4 regions of the Serratia sp. AR11 genome follow, and region 1 is predicted to be linked to each of the others. Evidence: predicted binding sites of a transcription regulator. Region 1 holds the regulator's gene; each other region holds the start of a gene.

Evidence for each region. Region 1 encodes PhoB, which activates phosphate uptake and scavenging genes when phosphate is short. Its sites were predicted from a motif close to CTGTCATAAAACTGNCNNAT; they were not measured.
Region 2: ugpB (sn-glycerol-3-phosphate ABC transporter substrate-binding protein UgpB) is a predicted target of PhoB. The motif match lies at 3,153-3,172, and genes of this name have one in related genera.
Region 3: opgB (phosphatidylglycerol--membrane-oligosaccharide glycerophosphotransferase) is a predicted target of PhoB. The motif match lies at 2,867-2,886, and genes of this name have one in related genera.
Region 4: glpT (glycerol-3-phosphate transporter) is a predicted target of PhoB. The motif match lies at 2,681-2,700, and genes of this name have one in related genera.

The regions. Positions count from the first base shown of each region.
Region 1 is NZ_CM150739.1:1,058,323-1,063,059, forward strand. Features, by position in the region: gene sbcC (exonuclease subunit SbcC) at 1-279, opposite strand, end outside; gene sbcD (exonuclease subunit SbcD) at 276-1,508, opposite strand; gene phoB (phosphate response regulator transcription factor PhoB) at 1,710-2,399, shown strand; gene phoR (phosphate regulon sensor histidine kinase PhoR) at 2,424-3,740, shown strand; gene ACSOSI_RS05035 (PstS family phosphate ABC transporter substrate-binding protein) at 3,757-4,695, shown strand.
Region 2 is NZ_CM150739.1:232,367-237,103, reverse strand. Features, by position in the region: gene ugpE (sn-glycerol-3-phosphate ABC transporter permease UgpE) at 1-728, opposite strand, end outside; gene ugpA (sn-glycerol-3-phosphate ABC transporter permease UgpA) at 725-1,612, opposite strand; gene ugpB (sn-glycerol-3-phosphate ABC transporter substrate-binding protein UgpB) at 1,727-3,046, opposite strand; gene ACSOSI_RS01065 (aminotransferase-like domain-containing protein) at 3,238-4,425, opposite strand; gene livF (high-affinity branched-chain amino acid ABC transporter ATP-binding protein LivF) at 4,468-4,737, opposite strand, start outside.
Region 3 is NZ_CM150739.1:3,548,236-3,552,972, reverse strand. Features, by position in the region: gene ACSOSI_RS16785 (AMP nucleosidase) at 1-250, opposite strand, end outside; gene opgB (phosphatidylglycerol--membrane-oligosaccharide glycerophosphotransferase) at 404-2,707, opposite strand; gene ACSOSI_RS16775 (ABC transporter substrate-binding protein) at 2,962-3,897, opposite strand; gene ACSOSI_RS16770 (ABC transporter permease) at 3,914-4,681, opposite strand; gene ACSOSI_RS16765 (ABC transporter ATP-binding protein) at 4,678-4,737, opposite strand, start outside.
Region 4 is NZ_CM150739.1:195,437-200,173, reverse strand. Features, by position in the region: gene glpB (glycerol-3-phosphate dehydrogenase subunit GlpB) at 1-856, opposite strand, end outside; gene glpA (anaerobic glycerol-3-phosphate dehydrogenase subunit A) at 846-2,489, opposite strand; gene glpT (glycerol-3-phosphate transporter) at 2,855-4,210, shown strand; gene glpQ (glycerophosphodiester phosphodiesterase) at 4,295-4,737, shown strand, end outside.

The DNA.
Region 1 (4,737 bases):
GGCGCGATAGCCGACCCCTTTAACTTCAAATTCGACCTCCGCCAGCGATTCGGCGGTGTGGCGTGTCATCAGCTCGTTCTGGCTCGGCGTGACGTTAAGGCGCGGCGTCTGGTGGTACAGCGCCAGACAGATGGCGTCCAGCAGGGTGGTTTTGCCTGCCCCGGTAGGCCCGGTGATGGCGAATAACCCATTGCTGGCAAAAGGCTCGGCGGTAAAATCGATCTTCCATTCGCCCTGCAGGGAATTGAGGTTTTTTAATCTCAGGCTGAGGATTTTCATTGGCTCGGCTCCTGGTCGTTGTGCCGCACGGACTCGACCACCTGCTGGAACATTTGGCTCATTCGTTGCCGACGTTCTTCGGCCATTTCAGGCTCCTGCGCCAGCCGCCGTTCGAACACCTCGTTGACGCTCAGTTCATTGAGCGTTTCCTTGTCCTGCTGTTCAATGGCCTGGCGCCGCTGTTCTTTGCTGCGGCGCAATAACACTACTTCTACCGGCAGTTGATCGGCCAGTAACTGGATGCGGCGCTGAATGTCGCTAAGGTAGTCCTGTGTTGCCACTTCAATGTCCAGCCACACCGGTAGTTCACCCTGATAATCGGCGAACTGCTGCAATTGTTGTTCGATCTGCGCCAAATCACCCTTGATAAGCTGCATCGGTTGGAAGCTGGGGATCTCCAGCGCAGTGACCTGTTGCAGAGCGCCCGCGCTGAAATCCACCATAAACACGCTTTTGGCTTTGCCCAACTCGTCAAAACTGAGTGGGATCGGCGAGCCGCTGTAGCGAATATGTTCGGATTTGGCGACGTTCTGCGCGCGGTGTATATGCCCCAGCGCGATGTAGTCGGCCGGCGGGAAGGCCTGGGCCGGGAAGGCGTCCAGCGTGCCAATGTAGATATCGCGCACCGAATCGGAGGTGGTGACGCCCACGGTGGTCAGGTGGCCGGTGGCAACAATCGGCAGTGGCAAGCCCAGCGCATCGCGACGCGCGCAGGCCGCTTGGTACAGCCTTTGATAATGGTCGGCGATAGCCTCTTGCAGCGCCTGCTGTTTTTGCACTCCGGAGTCGCCGGCTCGGCTGGTGAGCAGATCGCGTGGGCGCAGGAAAGGGATGGCACAAAGTACCGCACCCGGCTGGCCGTCGCGCTGATTCAGCACCAGAATTTGTTGTTCGGTTTCGCTCTGTGCGTTGGCAATCACGGTGGTATTCAGGCAGGAAAGCAATTCACGCGACTCATTCAAGGTTGCCACGGAGTCGTGGTTACCGCCCAGTACCACCAACTGGCAGCCGGTGCGCTGCAGTTCCACCACGAAACGGTTATACAGCTCACGGGCGTAGCTTGGCGGCGAGCCGGTATCGAACAGGTCCCCGGCGACGATCAGCGCATCCACCTGCTGTTGTTCGATCTGTTCGATCAGCCAGCGCAGAAAAGCCTGATGTTCGGCGGCGCGGCTTTTGGTGAAAAAATACTGGCCAAGATGCCAGTCAGAGGTGTGGATCAGGCGCATGACACTCCCGGGGCGATAGAGTAATGGCAGGGATTATAAAGGGAATATGATGTTTCTGTATTATTAGAAATAATCGCTATGCTTACTGCCTATGACACCCGGTTTATTTCATGGCTATTTATTTCATAAATCTGTCACAAAACTGACGCATAATGGCGCCCGCAATCAACTGTGATCGCTAACACATTGGCAGGATTGACGATGGCAAGACGCATACTGGTGGTGGAAGACGAAGCGCCGATCCGTGAGATGGTGTGCTTTGTGTTGGAACAGAATGGTTACCAACCGTTGGAAGCTGAGGATTATGACAGCGCAGTGACGCGCCTGTCTGAGCCGTTCCCTGATTTAGTGTTGCTCGACTGGATGTTACCCGGAGGTTCCGGCATTCAGTTTATTAAACATATGAAGCGTGAAGCGATGACCCGCGATATTCCGGTGATGATGCTGACCGCACGCGGTGAAGAAGAAGACCGTGTCCGTGGGCTGGAAGTCGGGGCGGATGATTACATCACCAAACCCTTCTCGCCGAAGGAGCTGGTAGCGCGCATCAAGGCGGTAATGCGCCGCATTTCACCGATGGCGGTGGAAGAAGTGATTGAAATGCAAGGGCTGAGCCTGGATCCTTCTTCACACCGGGTGATGGCCAACGAGCAGGCGCTGGATATGGGGCCGACCGAGTTCAAATTGCTGCACTTCTTTATGACTCATCCAGAGCGTGTTTATAGCCGCGAACAGTTGCTTAATCACGTCTGGGGCACTAACGTTTATGTGGAAGACCGCACCGTTGACGTGCATATCCGTCGGCTCCGTAAGGCGTTAGAGACCAGTGGTCATGACAAAATGGTTCAAACCGTTCGGGGCACCGGCTACCGATTCTCAACGCGCTACTGATCGCGACGCGCTGGAGAATATGCCGTGCTAGAACGTCTATCCTGGAAGAGGCTGGCCCTGGAGCTGGCCCTTTTCTGCTTGCCTGCCTTGTTGCTGGGGCTGATTTTCGGTTATCTGCCCTGGTTGCTGCTGGCCTCCGTGCTGGCGGCGCTGGTATGGAATTTCTACAACCAACTCAAACTTTCCCACTGGCTGTGGGTTGACCGCAGCATGACGCCGCCACCCGGGCGCTGGAGCTGGGAACCGCTGTTTTACGGCCTGTATCAGATGCAGCAGCGTAATCGCCGTCGGCGGCGTGAACTGGCGCTGTTGATCAAACGCTTCCGCAGCGGCGCGGAATCGCTGCCCGATGCGGTAGTGATGACTACCGTCGAAGGCAATATCTTTTGGTGTAACGGTTTGGCGCAGCATCTGCTGGGTTTCCGCTGGCCGGAAGACAATGGTCAGCACATCCTTAACCTGCTGCGTTACCCGGAGTTCAGCCACTATCTGCAACAGCAGGAGTTCACCCGGCCGTTGACGCTGCAGTTGAACAATGAGCACTACGTCGAATTCCGCGTGATGCCTTATTCCGAAGGGCAATTACTGATGGTGGCGCGTGACGTCACCCAAATGCGCCAGCTGGAAGGCGCGCGACGCAACTTCTTCGCCAACGTCAGCCACGAGCTGCGTACCCCGCTCACGGTGTTGCAGGGCTACCTGGAGATGATGAGCGACGAAGAGCTGGATGGCTCGCTGCGCGGCAAAGCGCTGGGCACCATGCAAGAGCAGACCCGGCGTATGGATGGGCTGGTCAAACAGCTGCTGACGCTGTCGCGGATTGAGGCGGCGCCTAACGTCGAGATGAACGAACGGGTCGATATCCCACTGATGTTGAGAGTGTTGCAACGGGAAGCGCAGTCGCTGAGCGGTGGCAACCATGAGATTAGCTTCCGGGTGAACGAACAGCTCAAGGTGTTCGGCAACGACGACCAACTGCGCAGCGCGGTATCAAACCTGGTGTACAACGCCGTCAATCACACGCCAAAGGGCACCAATATTGAAGTGAGTTGGCAACAGACGCCCAACGGCGCGCAGTTCCAGGTCAGTGATAATGGGCCGGGCATCGCCGCCGAGCATATTCCGCGCCTGACCGAACGTTTCTATCGCGTCGACAAGGCCCGTTCACGCCAGACCGGCGGCAGTGGGCTGGGGCTGGCAATCGTCAAGCATGCGCTCAGCCACCATGACGCGAGATTGGAGATCCTCAGTGAGCAGGGGATTGGCACCCGATTCATCTTTACCTTGCCTAACCGGTTGATTGTTCCCGCAGCTTTATCAGAGAATGCGGTGAAAAATTAACGCGCGAGAGGCTGGTATGATCCGAATGACCCGAGGGCTGTTGCTTTGCCTGGCGCTGCTGGTGAGCCGTGGCGCGTTAGCGCAGCCGGACGGCATGCTGTCCGGCAACCTGTCGAGCGTCGGTTCCGATACGCTGGCGAATCTGATGGCGCTGTGGGCGCAGGACTTCAGCCAGCATTACCCCAACGTTAATTTGCAGATCCAGGTCGCGGGCTCCTCAACTGCGCCGACCGCTTTGGCTGCGGGGGCCGCGCAGCTGGGGCCGATGAGCCGACCGATGAAGGCGGCGGAAGTATCGGCATTCGAACACCGCTATGGCTATGCGCCGCTGGCAGTGCCGGTCGCCGTCGATGCGCTGGTGGTGCTGGTACATCAGGACAACCCGCTGCGCGGTCTTAATCTGCAGCAGCTTGACCGAATTTTCTCCGCTACCCTGCGCTGTGGCGAAAACCAGCCGGTGACGCGCTGGGGTGAACTGGGGTTGAACGGCGATTGGCAGCAGCGTGCGCTGCAACGCTTTGGGCGTAACTCGGCCTCCGGCACCTACGGCTATTTCAAACTGCGTGCGCTGTGTGGCGGTGACTTTATGCCACGGGTCAATGAACTGCCCGGTTCTGCCTCGGTGGTGCAGGCGGTGGCCGGTTCACTGAACAGTATCGGTTACGCCAGCATTGGTTTTCGCGCCAGCGGCGTGCGGCTGTTGCCCCTGGCCGAGTCCGGCGAAAACTATGTCACCCCCAACGATGCCAACGTGCGCAACGGTAGCTACCCGCTGTCGCGCTATCTGTATATTTACATTAACAAAGCGCCCAACCAGCCGTTGGAGCCGCTGACCGCCGCATTTCTCGATCGCGTCCTGTCCGACACCGGACAAAACCTGGTGAACCATGACGGCTATCTGCCGCTGCCTTCTGCTACTTTGCAGAAAACCCGCCGGGCGTTGGGTCTGCAATAAATTTCACTCGGGCGTTGATTCGCCCTCAACATGAATTTCTCT
Region 2 (4,737 bases), 830 kb from region 1:
GCGCCGGAGGTGGAGATCATGCTTTTGATGCCCGCCACCGCGGTGCCCATTGAGGCATCGCTGGTGATCAGGATCGGCCACAGGTACTGGTTCCAGCCGTAGATAAAGGTGATGACAAACAGCGCCGCCAGGTTGGTCTTCGACAGCGGCAACACGATGTCCCAGAAGAAGCGCATCGGGCCGGCACCATCAATACGCGCGGCTTCCAGCAGTTCATCCGGCAAGGTCATAAAGAACTGGCGCAGCAGGAAGGTAGCGGTTGCCGAGGCCATTAGCGGCAACGTCAGACCGGTGTAGCTGTCCAGCAGGTTGAGGTTGGATATCACCTCCACCGTGGGGAAAATACGCACTTCCACCGGCAACATCAGCGTCATGAAAATCAGCCAGAAAAACAGGCTGCGCAGCGGAAAACGAAAATAAACGATGGCATAGGCCGACAACACCGATACCACTATTTTGCCGCAGGTAATGGCCAGCGCCATGATCACGCTATTGAGCAGCAGCAGCGAGAATGGCACCTTGAGGTTGCCCACACCGCCCTGCCAGATATTGCTGATGTTTTCCCACAGGTGGCCGCCCGGGATCAGGGTCATCGGCACCTGAAACACCTGTTTGTCGTCCAGCGTGGCGGCGACAAAGGCCACGTATAGCGGGAACAGCACCACCAGCACGCCGATAATCAGCATTACGTGGCTGAAGATATCCAGCCCGCGTCGGTTCTCAATCATTGGTAACGCACCTTACGTTCGACAAAACGGAACTGGATCACCGTCAGGCCAATCACCAGCAGCATCAGGATCACCGACTGCGCCGCGGAGCTGGACAAGTCCAGACCGGCAAAGCCTTCGCGGTAGATCTTGTAGATCAACGTGGTAGTGGACTGCACCGGCCCACCGCCGGTCGCGGCATCGATCACCGGGAAGGTGTCGAAGAAGGCGTACACCAAATTGACTACCAGCAGGAAGAAGCTCACCGGCGTGATCAACGGCAGCACCAGATTGAAGAAACGCCGCACCGGGCCGGCACCGTCGATAGCCGCCGCTTCCACCAGCGATCGGGGAATGGACTGTAATGCCGCCAGGAAAAACAGGAAGTTGTAGCTGATTTGCTGCCAGACCGAAGCCAGTACCACCAGGAACATCGCTTGCCCACTGTTCTGTGCGTGGTTCCAGTTGTAGCCCAGTCCGTTAAGGAAATGAGTAATCAGCCCCAGGCCGGGGTTGAACAGGAAGATCCACAGTACCGCCGCCACCGCCGGAGCTACCGCATAAGGCAAGATCATCAGCGTCTGGTAAATCCGGCTGCCGCGCAGCACGTAATCCACCAGCGCAGCGAAGAACAACGACACGACCAGCCCGATACCCGCCACCAGGAAGCTGAAAATCAGCGTGGTGTAAAACGAATCGAGGTAGTAAGGATCCTGGAACAGCTGGGTAAAGTTATCCAGGCCGACAAACTGGCTGGACAGACCGAAGGGATCGAGGCTCTGCACCGAATACCACAGCGCCTCGCCGGCGGGCCACAGGAAAAAGATTGCGGTGATCAACAGTTGCGGCAGCACCAGTACATAGGGCAGCCAGCTACAGCCGAAACCGGGACGGGAAGATGACATAGGGGTTAACCGTTAATGTGGGGAGAGGGCTGACTGAGCCCCTCACCCCGGCCCTCTCCCAGGGGAGAGGGGGTGAAATCGGTGTCGTTCGCCGGAACGGAGTCCCGGTTGACGCTACTTGGTCTGGGACTCGAAGCGACGCAGCAATACGTCACCGCGCTGCACGGCGGCATCCAGCGCCTGCTGTGGCGTTTTCTTGCCGGTCCACACGCCTTCCAATTCTTCATCCACCACGGTACGGATCTGCGGCATGTTGCCCAAACGCAGGCCCTTGGTGAATGGCAACGGTGGCTTGTTCAGCATCTGACGTGTCGCCACATCGGCGCCCGGGTTCTTGTCATAGAAGCCCTGTTGCTTGGTCAGATCGTAGGCCGCGGTGGTGATCGGCAGATAACCGGTCTTCTGGTGCCATTCGGCGGCAATTTCCGGCTGGGCCAGATACTGCAGGAACTCGGCGACCCCTTTGTAAGTGGCGGCATCTTTGCCGTTCATCACCCACAGGCTGGCACCGCCAATGATGGCGTTCTGCGGTGCATTTTTGGCATCCGCATCGTACGGCATCATGCCCACGCCGTAGTTGAACTTGGCGTAATGCTTGATATCTGCCAGCGAACCGGATGACGCGGTAGTAATGGCACAGTCGCCGCTGTAGAACTTCTCGGTGGATTCGTCTTTACGGCCGAAATAGGTGAAATTACCCTTCTTGTTCATCTCTTCCAGCAGTTGGATGTGCTTGACCTGCAGCGGCTTGTTGAATTCCAGCTTGGCGCTGGCTCCCCCGAAACCGTTGTTCTCCGTGGCGAACGGCACCCCGTGCCAGGCGCTGAAGTTCTCGAGCTGGATCCAGCCCTGCCAGCCGCTGGCGTAGCCGCACTTCATACCGGCTGCACGCAGTTTGGCGGTGTCCGCCGCCAGTTCCTGCCAGGTTTTTGGCGGCTGGTCCGGGTTCAGGCCGGCTTTTTTGAAGGCGTCCTTGTTGTAATACAGCACTGGAGTGGAACTGTTGAACGGCTGAGACAGCAGGTGGCCGCTCTTGTTGTCGGTGTAGTAACCGGCCACCGTCGGCACGAACACCGACTCGTCAAAGTTGATACCGGCATCTTTAAACACTTCATACACCGGCTTGATCGCCTTGCTGGCCATCATGGTTGCCGTGCCCACCTCGTACACCTGCAAAATTGCCGGCGCTTTGCCTGAGCGATAGGCCGCGATGCCCGCCGCCAGGCTCTGTTCGTAGTTACCTTTATAAACCGGGACAATTTTGACGTCGGTGTGCGACTGGTTAAAGCGATCCGCCAGGGAATCCACTTCTTTACCCAATTCACCTTCCATTGAATGCCAGAACGGGATCTCGGTTGCCGCCAGTGCCTGAGTGCTGACCGCCAGGGTCAACGCGACGCACAGCGTAGTTTTGCGAATAGCGTAGGTGAGCATGCCTAACTCCTGAAAAAAGCTGGTGTAATAAGCGCGTGAGCGAAAAGAATCAGTTTTTTGTTCGGTAGCTAACATGCCATGCTCGGATGACAGAAATATAACTGCCAGATGACAGCCGTGTGACGGGAGAGTGAAGTGCAGATTGCGGTTTGATGTCGGCGGCAGGGAGAACTGCCCCGCCGCCGTGGGTATTACAGTGAACGACGCAGTCGAGCGACCGCTTCCTGCATTTGCTGTTCGGTCGCGGTGGCGAACGACAGGCGGAAGGTCGAACGATCCGGGTTGTCTGAGAAGAAGTATTCCCCCGGCACGAATACCACGCCCTGCTGCAGGGTGGTTTTCAGCCATTCGGTAGCGTTAAACGGCTGACGGAAACGCGCCCACAGGAACATACCGCCCTTCGGCATATCGAAGCTGATATGGTCGCCCAGCTCTTGTTCCACCAGCCCGGCCAGGATCTCGCCCTTGTGCTTGTAGGCCGCGCGGATCTTTTCGATCTGCGCCGCCAGACGATCCAACCCCAGATAGCATTCGACGATGCTCTGCGACAGCGCGCTGGCGTGCAGATCCGCCGCCTGCTTGATGATCGCCACTTTATGCAGCAGGAACTCAGGCAAAATTGCCCAGCCCAGGCGCAGGCCCGGCGCCAGGATCTTGGAGAAGGTCGAGGTGTAGATAATGTTATCGGTATGACCCAGCACCTGCTGGGAAATCTGGTGCAGCGTAGCGTTGCGCTCTTCGGTAAAGCGCAGTTCGCCGTACGGGTCATCCTCGATGATCAGGAAATTGTGCTCGGCCGCCAGTTTCACCAACAGTTCGCGGCGCGGTGCGCTCAGGGTGATACCGCTTGGGTTGCCGAAGTTCGGCACCACATACACGCCCTTGATGCGCTGGGTTTTCAGCAGTTCGGCCAGCTCTTCAACCACCATGCCATCGCTGTCGGACGACACCGACATGATGTTGGCCTCCGCCAGCTCCAGCGTCTGTAACGCCGCCAGATAGGTCGGACGCTCCACCACAAACACATCGCCCGGATTGACGATGGCACGCATCACCAGATCCAGCGCCTGCTGGGAACCGGCCGTGACCATCACTTCTTCGGCAGTGGCAGAAACACCACGCTGGGCGCACAGTTCGCAGATGCGCTCACGCAGCACCGGGCTGCCTTCGGTCAAACCATATTGGAAAGCGCTTTTCGGCTGCTCGGTGATCGCCTGATGAGTGGCGATGCTCAAACCTTCGAAATCAAACAGGGCATCAGAGGGGATGCCGCCCGCCAGCGAAATGACGTTTTCCATCTTACTGTGCTTGAGCAATTCACGAATTGCCGAGCTTTTTACTTTTACGATGCGCTGCGCGAGTAACCCTTCTGTGTTCATTTCTTCTTCTCATTCCTGATTATTATTAGTTACTGGGACAAACTATCCACCGAGATAAGCGGATCGAACTGCTTCGTTTGCTAACAATGCGGCTCCCGTATCTTCCAACACCACGCGGCCGTTTTCCAGTACATAACCACGATCGGCCAGTTTCAGCGCCTGATTGGCGTTTTGCTCCACCAGGAAGATGGTCATTCCCTCTTCGCGCAGTTGCTCAATAATGTCAAAAATCTGCTGAATAATGATCGGCGCCAGCCCAAGGGAAGGTTCGTCGAGCAACAGCAACTTTGGCTGGCTCATCAGCGCACGGCC
Region 3 (4,737 bases), 2.5 Mb from region 1:
AGCCGGTATGGGTGAAACGGCCATAGGCGCGGGTTTTGGTCTGACCGGGCGATTTTCCATCCCAACTGACCCGCAGTTCTGGGTAAACAAACAGCCCTGTGGCGCGGGTCTGCGCGTCGGGCAGTCCACCGTGATTGATAAAATCCCCAACCGCTTGGCGCAGTGCTTCAACCGAGGCTTCGTATAGCGCTTCCAGTTGTTCGATCGCCTGAGCGGGGGTGAGGCCGGTGCCGGATTGCTGACTGCTCATACTCTCTCCTTGGTTCTCCCGGCTATGCGGCGGGAGGCATACGGATGCCGATATCAATTCACAGCAACAGGTTAGCCGAAGACGGGCGTAAAATCTTTATTGAAGGGGAAAAGAAAACGCAGCGGCATGGCGTCTGCCGCTGCGGTGTCGCGATCAGGAGTCGGGGGCGGCCTGTTCCACTTTCAGCGAGACCAGCCCAATGCCCAGTTTTTTCGGCGTAAAGCCGCCGCTGGCGCCTTCCTGTGGCTCGGTCGGTGCCGGTGGTGTGATCCGGATGTTCTGCGCACCGCCAGGGTTATCAAAGCGTAGCGTCACGGTAGTGTCCTGCTCGGTGAGCGTCACAAACTGTTCCTGGTCACCGACGCGTACCGAAATTGGTTCGCCAACGTTTTTACCGTAGGCGCGTGCGCGCAGCACCAAATCAAAGGCCGAAGGCAGTGGGTCGACGTAGTCGATGTTCACCGTCGGTGCCAGATTGGCGTCCGACCAGCGGCCCCAGTCCTCGACGGCGGCAACACCGGTAATCGCCTTAACCTGTTCCGGCATGCCCGGCAGCATAAAGGCAATGGCATCTGCGTGATATTTAACCGCCGCATCGTCCACTTTCAGCCGCTCGACGGCATTTTGATATGCGGCCACGCTGTCCCCTTCGGGGCTGCTAAAGTTGACCTTGCCACGATAGTTGCCCCCTTTGGCCTGCACGATGTGCGGTGGGGCGGCCAGATTGCCTGAAGCAACGCAGGTCTCGGTACTCAGCGCCAGTTCAGGCGCCCACACCCGGCCAATTTCATAGCACTTGTCGACCCAGACGAATTTTTCACCCGCACCCAAACCGGCGAGCTGTTTTTTCAGCGGCGTGGACAGATAGACGTTAAACATCGGCTCAATTTTATTGTCCGTCACCTTCAGGATAAACGGCACCTTAAAGGTGATGCCAGAGAAGCTAAAACGGCTGCCCTGATTGTCCAGATTAAAGTTGCTGATGTTGTTGGGGAAGCCCCATTGTTTCACCACCGCCGGTTTCCAGGCGTTGATTTTCTCATCGATATTCAGAAATACGGTAGCCAGCGTCGGACTGGACAGGCTGCTGCGCCCAAGGCCAATGTAGTTATCGCCGCCCATCACGTCCAGCACCGTGGCACCGTTGTCCAGCGTGCTGCGCTTCTCGTTATGCAGCGCGGTCTGTGGGTGGGTGCCGTCGATAATAAAGAACAGATTGCGGCGTTTCTGCTTGGTCAGAATGTCATAAGCGGTGTTGTTCATCGCCAGGTGATCCGAAGACACCACGATAACGGTATTTTTGAAGTACTCGGACGCTTTGATTTTGTCGATTAGCGCCGCGATATGTTGCTGGCTACAGGCCACCGCGCTTAGCGAGCGGTTTTCTTTGTTCTGCCAACTGAACGACTTTTTGCTGCAACTGGCGGAGATAAAACCGTCCGGGTGATGGGTGTCGACGGTCAGCGCAAACAGCGAGAACTTTTTATCCTGTTTCGACAGTTCGACAAACTTGTCGAACACCAGATCCAGCACGGTATCGTCGTACCAGCCCCAGTCATTTTTGTAGCTCGGATCGCTGACCTGCCCACGCAACTCCTTGAAGCCATACGCATGGTCAAAACCGTGCGATTTCAGGAAGGTATCTTTGCCGGCGAAGGCCAGTTCGGCACCCTGATAAAAGTAGTTGTCGTAACCGGCGGATTTCAGCACGTCACCCAGGCAGACGTTTTCCGGATAAAAGGTGGAAACGGCGCTGGAGGCGTTGCCGTCAAAGGGGGCAAACAGCGGGATCCCGCACTGCGAAGACACCATACCGGCAATGGTATAGCCGGTGCCGGGCAGCTGTTGGGTATTGCTGAAATCGATACTGTTTGCGCGGTGCTGGTTCAGTTCGTCGGTCAGGCCGGGGAAGAGATCTGCATCCAGATAGGTTCTTTCCAGGCTTTCGGCATAGATATACACCAGGTTCGGCGCTTTACCCTGCATGCTCTTTTTCGGCGCTTTGTAATAGGTATCAAAGTCGGCGGTGTCACCGCTAATCTGGCTTCTGACCAGCAGGGAGATATCCTGAAAGGCCGGGGTGGTGCCGACGGAAAACAGCGCCAGCAGCACGGCGAGCACGCTATAAACCACGCTGCTGCTTTTTGCCTTGCGCCGCACCAGGCTCCAGGTCAGCACGCTGAAGATCAGTGCCAGCACCGCCAACAGGCCGATAAACGGCAGCAGGTATTTGCCAACGCCGGCACCCTTCAGGCTGCTGGTGAGGGTGTAGAGCACCGCATCGGTAATGCCATCGCCGGTAAAGTAGTTACTGGCGATCAGCACCACGTTAAGGATCAGATAGCTGCCCAACAGCGTCAGCAGGGCGGCCAGCCACCAGCGGTTGGCGGCGGCTCGGGTCCGGTAGATGAGAATTGAGGCTAAAAAAAGTGCAAACGAAATTAATGCTGAAACCATCCACCGTACCCTGTCTGATTAAAAAGAAAATCTTAACTGCTCTGACAAACGCTATTGAGCCGCGCACAGCGCGAAAGAGGAAGGGTATAGCGCATTGAAAGCACCAGGGTCAATGCGTGTTTGCATTGCCTCGCCGCGGCAGAGTGCGATTGGCGTTTTTTGTGACATTACTGTGACACTAATCACGTCTGAGAGCAGCAGAGCGCAAAATAGGCCCTCTCCTTGGGGAGAGGGCAAACAGACCAACGCGCCCTTTAAGGCAACTCCACCGCATACTGCTCTACCGGAGTGATTTTTTTGATCAGCTTATTGTCGAACAGGAACTGTTCATAGGCCTGATAGCGCGCTTTATCCAGCCTGGCCGGATCGCGGGCGAACAGCGGCAGGCTGGCCTGCCAGGCCTGTTTGTTCAACTCGGTATTGAGTTCCGGGTGGGCCTTGGCGAACGCCAGCCAGCTTTCCTGTGGGTGAGCCTGCAGGTAATCGTTGCCTTTTTTCAGCGCCGTGAGGAATTTCTTGATTTTCGGCTCGCCCACCGCGTCGCGATTGGCGACGATAATCAGTTCGTCGTAGGCTGGCACGCCGTAGTCTTCCACGTTAAACACCACCGGATCCTTGCCCTGCAACTTTAGCTCCAGCGCTTCGATATTACGATATCCGCCAATCACCGCATCAACCTGACCTGCCAGCAGGGCGCTGGTCAGTTGGAAATTTACGTTAATCAACTTACCGTCGTCAGGGTTGAGGTGTTCATGCTTGAACATGGTTGCCAGCGTGGCCTGTTCGATGCCGCTGACCGAGTAACCGATTTTTTTGCCCTTCAGCCCTGCCGGGGTGGTAATGCTTTTATCCAGCGTAATCACGGTATTGAGCGGTGAATTAATCAGGGTACCCACGCGCATCAGCGGCAGGCCCTGATCGGCAAAGAAATGCAGCTGCGGCTGATAGGTGATGGCCAGATCGGCCTGTTTTGCCGCCACCAACCGTGGTGGTAGCGCCGGATCGGAAGGCGGCACAATCTTGATGTCCAGGCCTTCGGCCTTGAAGGCACCGATCTGCTCGGCCACCATAATCGGCGCGTGATCGGGGTTGATATACCAGTCGAGCACCAGCGTCAGTTTTTCTGCGGCGGTAGCTTGCCCGGCCAGCGTGGTGCAGAGCATCAGTCCGCAGAGGGTTTTATTAATCATTGTGGATCCCTTGTTATCAGTCATTTTCCGGCGCCCAGTCGATCAGGCGCAGCAGCAGCGCGTCCACCGTCACCCAAAGCAGGACGGTCATCAGCACCAGAATAAACAGCGCGGCAAAACAGACGTCGGTCTGCATGCGCGCGTTGGCGTTCAGCATTACGTAACCCAAACCTTCCGCCGAGCCGACCCATTCGCCGATGATCGCGCCGATCGGGGCGACGGCGGCGGCCATGCGCAGCCCGGAGCCAAAGGCCGGCAGTGCCGCCATCAGCCGCACATGCCGCAGTTGCGCCCAGGGAGAAGCGCGCAGGGTGCGGGCCAGATCGAGATAATCGTTATTGACCCGGCGCAGTCCGTCGAAGAAGGCTGAAGTGACCGGGAAGAAGATCACCAACACGGCCATCACCACCTTGGCGCTCATGCCAAAACCGAACCACAGCACCAACAGCGGGGCCAGTGCAAACACCGGGATAGCCTGACTGGTTAGCACCAGCGGCATTAGCCAGCGTTGCAGCCGTGGGGAATAAATCATGCACAGCGCCAGTACGGCACCAAGCAACACCCCGGCCAGCAGGCCGCAGGCGATCTCGGCGGCGGTGATCAGCGTGTGGTAACCGAGGTAAGCCCGGTCGTTCCACAGCGCCTGCGCGACTGAGGTGGGTGAAGGCAGCAGAAAAGCCGGAATATCACCCAGAGTGACCAGTCCCCACAGCAATAGCAGGCCGGCAAACACCGTCAGGCTGCGGCGCATCCGCGACAGACGGCTTTCAATCTGTGGTTTCATCCGGCGGCCCTCACCAGTTGCAACAACAGCTCGCTCTGGCTTTTCAGCAGATGAGG
Region 4 (4,737 bases), 860 kb from region 1:
GCAGTACGCTGTCACCCGGCATAAAAACGCCGCCCAGTTGCTGCAGACGCGAACGCAGCGCCTGATGCAGGCGCATACCCAGAACCGAAGGCGGCAACGTCGGTAACAGCAGAATCGGTTTACCCACCGCAGCCTGCAACGCGGCCAGTGCGCTATCATCTTCCAGCCCCAGACAGGCAGGCAGGAAAATCGCCTCGGCATCACCGGCCAACCGGCGCATTTCTTCTGCCATCGGCGTCAGGTTTTCCGGCAGATCCAGTACTCTGGCGATATTCACCGCCCGGAACTCACTGGGGTTGTTACGCAGCCGATCCAGCGCCGGCAAATGCATATAAGCCACTTCCGCCTTGATGCCCAGCGTCTGTATCAGGGAACTGGCGGCCAGCTGTGGCTGAAAATCCAAAAATCCTTCAATGCCGATCACCGCGATATTTTTCCACGCTAGTTCGCCGTCCAACGGCGTGACCGGAATAGCCTGAGGACTAAGCCAGGTGGCCCGGCGCGTACCCAGCGGAGTCACCCGCAGATGATTACGCTCATTGCTGCCTTGCAGGCTCAAGCCGCAGCGTTGCAACAGCAGAGCCGCATCATCTGACAGTGCGGCCACCCGTTCAGCGCCGATCAGCGCATAAGGATGCCGTGGCGCTTGCAGCTCAAGTGCCGGTAGCGCCATCAACGGTGATTCCACCAGGGTGCCGTCGGGCAGCTGCGCCAGCAGATCAAGCGATCCGGATGAAAAATAGAGTGCGCTTTGGCCAGAACTGACCACGGCGCAGCGCTTGCCTTGCTCTGCCAATCGAATGGCACAGCTCATGCCTGCCAGGCCACCGCCAATCACCACTACGTCAAATCGCATCATCGGCCTCCTGTTCCTTCCGGGCATCGAGCCCGCACAATCCCTGATAAACCCAGCTGGTAAACTCACTTTCACGTAGCGCATCGCCCCAGGCGATCGGTCTTACCCCTTTCCAACGCTCGTTAAGGAAATGCGATAGCTGATCGATAGACTGCTGCGGGGTGGTGACGTTAAAACGCGTCAACAGCCCGGCGGCACGGCAGGCGCAAAGCTCCCCCTGGCAGGTGCCCATGCCGACGCGGGTGCGGCGGCGCAGATCGACCAGGTTATTAACGGTGAGGGAATTTACCGCATAGCGCACTTCACCGGCGGTCACCGCTTCGCATTCGCACACCAGGCTGTTATCCAGCCGATCGCCGGCCGGTACCTGACTGGCCCTGTCGCCGTGGCGATAAACCGCCGAACCGCGAATGCTGGCAGGCAGGGAAACCACGCTGCGCACCGTTTCCTCCGCCGACTGCCGCGAACCGGGCAAGGCTTCCTGCGCGGTGGTACAGGGGCTGTCGATTCCGAGCTTTTCGCACACTTTATCGGTCGCCCACTGCGCCATCAGCCGGTAGGTCATCAGCTTGCCGCCGGTAATGGTGATAAAGCCTTCCAGGCCGTCGCGGCTGGCGTGATCGAGCAGCACGATGCCGCGGCTGACGTTGCGGCCGCTGGGGTCGTCGTCACTGGCTACCAATGGGCGCACACCGGCATAGGCGCGCAGAATACGCGTCTGCGCCAGCTCCGGTGCCAGCAGCGCCCCCTCGCGGATCAGAATGTCCACTTCCTGCGGCGTCACCAGCATGTTGTCGATCTGGTCATAGTCAATATGGGTGGAGGTGGTGCCAATCACCGAGATGGTGTCGCCCGGCACCAAAATGTCGGCGTCCGCCGGTTTGCGGCAGCGGTTGATCACCATGTTGTTGATGCGGTGGCCGAGGATCAGCAAAGCGCCCTTGGCCGGGAACATGCGAATGCGCAGATCGGCATATTCCGCTATCTGCTGGCCCCAGATGCCCGCGGCATTGACCACCACTTCGGCATGAATATCGTAGCGCTGTGCAGATTGATGGTCGAAAACGCGCACCCCGGTAACGCGATCACCCGAGCGAAGCAAACCGACCACCTGATGATAGGTGAGGATCTGCGCACCGTGCTCACGGGCGTCTAGCATATTGGCGGCAGTGAGACGGAAAGGATCGACAGTGCCGTCCGGCACGCGAACCGCACCGATCAGAGCCGGGTTGGCCGCCGGCTCCAGACGCAGCGCCAGCTGTGGGTCGATCGCTTCGGCGTTGATACCGGCGCTGTGGCAGGAGGCAATAAACTGTTGTTGATAGTCCAGCGAATCCTGCGGCAGCGTAATAAACAGCCCATCGGTACGTTCGATGCAGTGGTGCGCAATACGCTTGAGGATTTGGTTTTCTTCTATGCATTCACGCGCCGACTCACCGTCGGTCACCGCATAGCGTGCTCCACTGTGCAGCAGCCCGTGGTTACGGCCAGTGGCACCGGTGGCAATATCGTGACGCTCCAGCAGTATGCAACGCAGGCCACGACGCGCGCAGTCACGAGCAATGCCCGCACCGGTCGCGCCGCCGCCAATAATGATCACATCCGTTTCGTTATCCGGTGAATGGCTGCTCATGAGGCTCTCTCAGGATCCGTGATTATTAGCCTATTGAGCCACAGTCATTGGGGTCTTTGTTTGATAAGGAACAATAACGAACTCAAAACGAAAACCAAATGTCCACAAAAAACCATGAATGTGATCATAATCACGATTTTTAGGCGTTTTTCTATTTCATAACGTTAACGAATCGCTCAAAATCCGCCGGTGTTTCATAAAAGTGTAACAATTGCGCCATCCATCACAGCGACACCAGGCTGTTTTGACTAGGATGACGCTCGTTATGGAACAAAAAAACACCACATTCGATATCCGCTCAATCATCAAATGAACGTAAAAGGTCATATTGATGTGATAACTAGATAAAGCCATCGGAGGCGCTCATGTTGAGTATTTTTAAGCCGGCAGCACACATTTCCCGTGTGCCGGTCGACAAAGTCGACCCGCTGTACCGTAAATTGCGCTGGCAGATTTTTATGGGGATTTTCTTCGGTTATGCCGCCTACTACCTGGTGCGCAAGAACTTCACCCTGGCCATGCCTTACCTGATCGACCAGGGCTTCAGCCGCGGTGACCTCGGTTTCGCGCTGTCCGGTATTTCCATCGCCTACGGTTTTTCCAAATTCATCATGGGGTCGGTTTCTGACCGCTCCAACCCGCGCGTGTTCCTGCCCGCCGGCCTGATCCTGGCTGCCGCGGTGATGCTGTTCATGGGCTTCGTGCCATGGGCGACTTCGAGCATCGCGGTCATGTTCGTGCTGCTGTTCCTGTGCGGTTGGTTCCAGGGAATGGGCTGGCCGCCATGTGGCCGTACCATGGTGCACTGGTGGTCGCAGAAAGAGCGCGGCAGCATCGTTTCGGTCTGGAACTGTGCCCATAACGTGGGTGGCGGTCTGCCGCCACTGCTGTTCCTGCTGGGCATGGCCTGGTTCAACGACTGGCATGCAGCGCTGTATATGCCGGCCTTCGGCGCCATCCTGGTGGCTCTGATCGCCTTTGCCCTGATGCGTGATACTCCGCAATCCTGTGGCCTGCCGCCGATCGAAGAATACAAAAACGATTATCCGGACGACTACAGCGAGAAAGCGGAAGAAGAGCTGACTGCCAAGCAAATCTTCATGCAGTACATCCTGCCGAACAAGCTGCTGTGGTACATCGCCGTGGCCAACGTGTTCGTTTACCTGCTGCGTTACGGCATCCTGGACTGGTCACCGACCTACCTGAAAGAAGTGAAACACTTCACGCTGGATAAGTCTTCCTGGGCCTATTTCCTGTACGAATATGCCGGTATTCCGGGCACCCTGCTGTGCGGCTGGATGTCGGACAAGGTGTTCAAGGGCAACCGTGGCGCCACCGGCGTGTTCTTCATGACCCTGGTCACCATCGCCACCGTAGTTTACTGGCTCAACCCGGTCGGTAACCCTGGCATCGATATGGCCTGCATGATCACCATCGGCTTCCTGATTTACGGGCCGGTGATGCTGATCGGTCTGCACGCACTGGAACTGGCGCCGAAGAAAGCGGCCGGTACCGCGGCGGGCTTCACCGGTCTGTTCGGTTATCTGGGCGGCTCTGTCGCAGCCAGCGCCATCGTCGGCTACACCGTTGACTACTTCGGTTGGGACGGCGGCTTTATGGTGATGATCGGCGGTAGCGTCGGTGCAGTAGTTCTGCTGTTACTGACCATGCTGAGTGAGAAAAAACACCACGCGGAAATCGCTGCCAACAAACGCGGTTAAGCGTCATACCACTTTCGCATTATTTAAAGGCCGCACCGCGGCCTTTTTATTACCCCCTGCCCCTACAATATGGAGAACAACAGAATGCGGACTCAAGTCAAAGCCCTGCTGACAGGGATTATCCTGGCCACCTCAATGGTCAGCGCCGCACAGGCTGCCGACAAGGTGGTGATCGCCCACCGTGGCGCCAGCGGCTATCTGCCGGAACACACGCTGCCGGCGAAGGCCATGGCCTACGCGCAGGGTGCAGACTTCCTCGAGCAGGATCTGGTGATGACCAAGGACAACGAGCTGGTGGTGTTGCATGACCACTACCTCGACCGCGTCACCGACGTCGCCGAACGTTTCCCGGACCGCGCACGTAAAGACGGCCGCTATTACGCCATCGACTTTACCCTGCTGGAAATTAAATCGTTGAAGTTCACCGAAGGCTTCGAGATTGAGAACGGTAAAAAAGTGCAGGGTTACCCTGGTCGTTTCCCGATGGGCAAATCCGATTTCCGCGTCCATACCTTCCAGGAAGAGAT